2 regions of the Pseudoalteromonas sp. UG3-2 genome follow, and region 2 is predicted to be linked to the other one. Evidence: predicted binding sites of a transcription regulator. Region 2 holds the regulator's gene; the other holds the start of a gene.
The links. The regulator MetJ, encoded in region 2, represses methionine synthesis genes. The targets are predictions, from matches to a motif close to TAGACGTCTAGACGTCTA.
Positions count from the first base shown of each region.

Region 1: a site for MetJ is predicted at 1,170-1,187, ahead of R3P39_RS16920 (methylenetetrahydrofolate reductase). Genes of this name have one in related genera too.

Region 1 covers NZ_JAWLJU010000002.1:3,068,625-3,071,039, reverse strand. The annotation lists gene R3P39_RS16925 (M16 family metallopeptidase) at 1-971, opposite strand, end outside; gene R3P39_RS16920 (methylenetetrahydrofolate reductase) at 1,235-2,191, shown strand; gene R3P39_RS16915 (undecaprenyl-diphosphate phosphatase) at 2,241-2,415, opposite strand, start outside.
Region 2 covers NZ_JAWLJU010000002.1:2,713,188-2,715,602, forward strand. The annotation lists gene R3P39_RS15190 (malic enzyme-like NAD(P)-binding protein) at 52-1,293, shown strand; gene metJ (met regulon transcriptional regulator MetJ) at 1,381-1,701, opposite strand; gene metB (cystathionine gamma-synthase) at 2,043-2,415, shown strand, end outside.

The DNA of each region.
Region 1 (2,415 bases), 360 kb from region 2:
TGGTATAAGTCGGAATTTTCAGAAAAGTACAATTGCGAGATCAGATCCAATGCCGCGCGGTCTTTTTTCTCTGGTTGCCACGCAGCCCCTTTGTATGACACCAACAGCCAATGACCTGGCAAACCTTCATACTGCTCATGAACATAACGTGCTTGCTGCTGCTTTGGCTCTACAGGTACCTCAGCTTGGTAATCGCCTTTTTGCCAACCACCCCAATGTTTTTTCACCATTTCCATGGTTTCTTTCAGGTCAACGTCACCGACAATCACTAACGAAACGTACTCCGGTTTATAAAAACGCTCAAAGAAAGTTTGGCCATACTCCATTTGATCTGGCATGGCTTCAATGTCTTCGAAAAAGCCCATAGTGGTATGCTTATAGGTGTGCTCATCAAAGGCTTCTTTACGCACTGCCGCTAGTAACTTACGGATTGGGCTGGCATTATTTTTTAAATACTCGCCTTTTACCGTCAAGGCCTCGGTACGGAACTGCTCTTCGGTATAAGATAGATTTTGGAAAATATCCGCTTCAATTTCTAATACCTTGTCTAAGTGCTGCTTAGAAAAGTTTAAGTGGTAATTGGTATAATCGTTGGTGGTATAAGCGCGGTTATCAACACCTGAATTTTTTAAAATATCGGCATAGACATCTTGTGGAAACTTTTCCGAGCCCTTAAACATCATGTGCTCAAAAAAGTGCGCAAAGCCTGTTTTGCCCGCTTCTACCTCATTACGTGATCCCACGGATACTGGAATTTGCAGTGATACTACGTCTGGGTAGTCGGTTTTCACTACCATAACCCGCAGGCCGTTATCTAATTCCTCAAGTACATAGTCATGGGCAAATACCTTATTACTCTGCTGCACTGCAGTATTGGCAGTGGCGGTATTATTATTGGTCGCTTCGGTTGCCTTACAACCAGCAAGTGCCAAACTCACAGCAAAACTGGTTGCCAGTAATTTAAATTTCATGAGACTTTCCTAATCATCGTTATTCTAAAATGAGCATGGTTCGCTCAATGTAACTTGGTAATTATGCCTGAATTCATTGTCATAACACGTTTATTCGGGACAAGCTGCAGCATAAAACTGTAAACAAATATATACCACCTGAGATTAACATGAAGCAAATTCATACTCCTTGAAATTGTTTCATCAAAAAAATCTATCTAGACGTCTAAATGGCTGCTATATTATTTCTCATAGACTAAAACCGCTTTAGTGGAATGAGGATTATGGCTTTAACGCTACAAGAGAAAATCATCGACCCGAACCAAGGGGTATATTTAATTGGTACTACGCCACCGAAAATCGGCACTGAGCCTGAGCAGCTAAAAGCGATCGCCAACAAACTGCTTGGCCGTTTACATGAAATAGAATATGACGGTGTGATCATCTACGACATTCAAGATGAGAGCAGTCGCACTCAAGTGCCACGACCTTTCCCGTTTAAGCATACGGTTGATCCCTGTGAGTACAGCCAGCTCATTCGCGAGCTTTCTCGACTTGATGTGATCACCTACAAAAGCGTGGCTCAGCGCGATGAACAAGCCTTTTCTAGCTGGTTAAGTGACACTAAGCAACAGTTTGGTTTGAGTAATCTAGTACTGGTTGGTAGCCCGTCATCGACTGGTGATATCAAGTTGCCTTTGGCTGATGCCTATGAAGTATTAAAACAACACCAAGAAGACTACTTTTTAGGTGGCGTTACCATCGCTGAGCGTCATGCTAGCAAAGGCAATGAACATCAGCGCCTAATTCAGAAGACCACTCAGGGCTGCGAGTTCTTTGTCTCGCAAGCGGTGTACAATGCCCAGGCGACCATTGACTTAATCACCAGTTACGCACGAAGTTGCAAACAGCAAGGTCAAACACCTAAGCGCATCATTTTAACTTTTACCCCATGTGGCGGTGAAAAAACGCTGCAATTTATGGAATGGCTCGGCATTTCAGTACCAGAAGGCACCAAATGGCGGATCCTCGATGCCGACAACTCATTAAGCGAGTCAATTCGTGTCTGCAAAGAAAACCTCGATCAGATTTTAAAAAGCTGCGCCCACTTGGACATTTCATTGGGGCTCAATATTGAAAGTTTAACCAACCGCAAAGAAGAGATAGACGCCTCGATAAACCTTTATCGATTACTAAAGGCAACGATGGAGTTGAGCTTGGCGGAAAAGCAAATTGCCTAATAGCCTTACCACTATAGAAAATGCCAGCATTGAATGCTGGCATTTTTATTTAGCTTGCCCAACTTAAGTAAGCGATTAAGCCAGCACCTAAAATAAGGCGGTAAATCACAAATGGCATCATGCCCATGCGCTCGATGATTTTTAAGAAAAAGAATATACAGGCGTAGGCGGAAATAAACGACAAGACCACGCCGCTAAGCAATGCACTCCAATCCACCACTTCG
Region 2 (2,415 bases):
TGCGAACATTTACCACACTCTCACATTAAATTCGTAGGAAAATATCGCGCCATGACAGACTTTCGTCAACAAGCTTTAGATTATCACGCAGAACCCGTTCCAGGTAAAATCAGTGTTGAGCTGACTAAACCAGCAGAGACCGTCAAAGACTTAGCCTTGGCTTATAGTCCAGGGGTAGCAGAGCCAGTCCGTGAGATTGCAGCTGATCCTGCGAATGCCTATCGCTACACCGGTAAAGGCAATATGGTTGCGGTGATCAGTAATGGTACTGCGATTCTTGGTTTAGGTAATCTTGGGCCGTTGGCCTCTAAACCGGTGATGGAAGGTAAGGCTCTGTTGTTTAAGCGCTTTGCGGGTCTTGATTCCATCGATATTGAAGTAAAACATAACACCACCGAAGACTTTATCAATACGGTTGCCAATATTGCTGACACTTTTGGTGGCATTAACCTAGAAGACATTAAGGCGCCAGAGTGTTTTGAAATCGAACAAGCCTTGATTGAGCGCTGTGAAGTGCCTATTTTCCATGACGATCAACACGGTACTGCAATCGTTACCGCCGCTGGCATGCTCAATGCGTTAGAAGTGCAAGGCAAAGATATTCACGATGCCATTATTGTGTGCTTAGGTGCCGGTGCTGCGGCTATCGCTTGTATGGAACTGCTGATTAAGTGTGGTGCTCAGCGAGAGCATATTTATATGCTGGATAGAAAAGGCGTTATTCACACTCGTCGTGATGACTTAAACGAATATAAGAAGCTGTTTGCCAATAACACCGATAAGCGCACTCTACAGGATGTGATTGCCGAAGCCGATGTGTTTGTTGGTGTCTCTGGCCCAGATCTGTTGTCGCCAGAAAACCTTAAACTAATGGCCGACAAGCCAGTGGTATTTGCCTGCTCCAACCCAGATCCTGAAATTAATCCGGATTTAGCCAATGCTACACGAGATGACTTAATCATGGCCACTGGACGCTCAGATTATCCTAACCAGGTAAACAACGTATTGTGCTTCCCATTTATTTTCCGTGGTGCTTTGGATGTCCGTGCTACCGCCATTAATGATGAAATGAAAATTGCCGCGGTGGAAGCGATCCGTAGTATTGCTAAAGAGCCGGTCCCTGCCGAGGTGTTGAAGGCCGCTGACGTGGACAGTTTGGAGTTTGGTTGTGACTATATTATTCCAAAACCCATGGATCCACGTTTATTACCGCGTATTGCCAGAGCTGTGGCGGAAGCGGCTGTGGAGTCAGGTGTGGCACAAATTGATATGCCAGAAGACTACATGAAGTAACGAATAGTATGTAAATAGTAATAAAAAAGCCTCTAATATAGAGGCTTTTTTATTTCTGAGCGTGATACCAATTCGCTTAAATTGGCATTACTCCTCATTGATCTCAGGTATTTCCAAGCCGCGCTCCGCCATGATCTCTCTGACTTCTAGCGGGATCCTTTCCGGATTGTCTTTGCGCAGATCTTCATCACTGGGCAGAGGTTGCCCTGTAAATGCATGTAGAAATGCTTCACAAAGCAGCTCGCTATTGGTGGCATGACGTAAGTTTTGCACCTGGCGGCGCGTTCTTTCATCAGTTAACACTTTTAGCACATTCAAAGGAATGCTCACTGTGATCTTTTTAACTTGTTCTGCTTTTTTACCGTGTTCTGCATATGGGTGAATATATTCACCATTCCATTTTGCCATAATCGTGTACTTGCCTCAGTTACATCAATGCCAATATGACTGGGTTCTGAACTGCATTATCCACAACTTAAAAGTGTTAGGTAAACTTCTGACGGTCAAGTCTTAACCTACTTCAGCCTAATGAATAAAGTAATCCGCTATAGCGAGATCGTAAGATCCCTGCCATAGTTTTCAATAACTCAGTCGTATTAGCAACGCCTAAAGTGGCGAAATTTTATCGGTTTAAAAAAGATAGTCAAATACTAGTTACTTAGCCATTTAGAAGGATAAATGTTTTGACTTCTAGTTTTATATAAACTAACCTTTTGGACGTCTAAACATCCAAATATCTAGGTGACCCTATGAGTCAGAGTAACAAATCAACGGTGACAGTGCGTCACGGCATAGAAGCGGACCAAGCACATGGTGCTGTGGTACCGCCACTTTATCTCTCTACGACCTATTCGTTTGCCGACTTTGATACCAAACGTGACTATGACTATGGCCGTAGTGGTAATTTTAACCGTGACGTGTTGGCAGAGGCGCTCACTGAACTTGAAGGCGGCGCGCGAGGTGTTATTACCGCCACCGGAATGGCAGCAGTGCATCTGATCACGCAACTGTTAAATCACGATGATACCTTAGTGATCCCCCATGATTGCTATGGTGGCAGCTACCGTCTATTTACCTCATTAGCTAAGCGTGGCTTGCTGAACCTAGAAGTATTGGATCTTA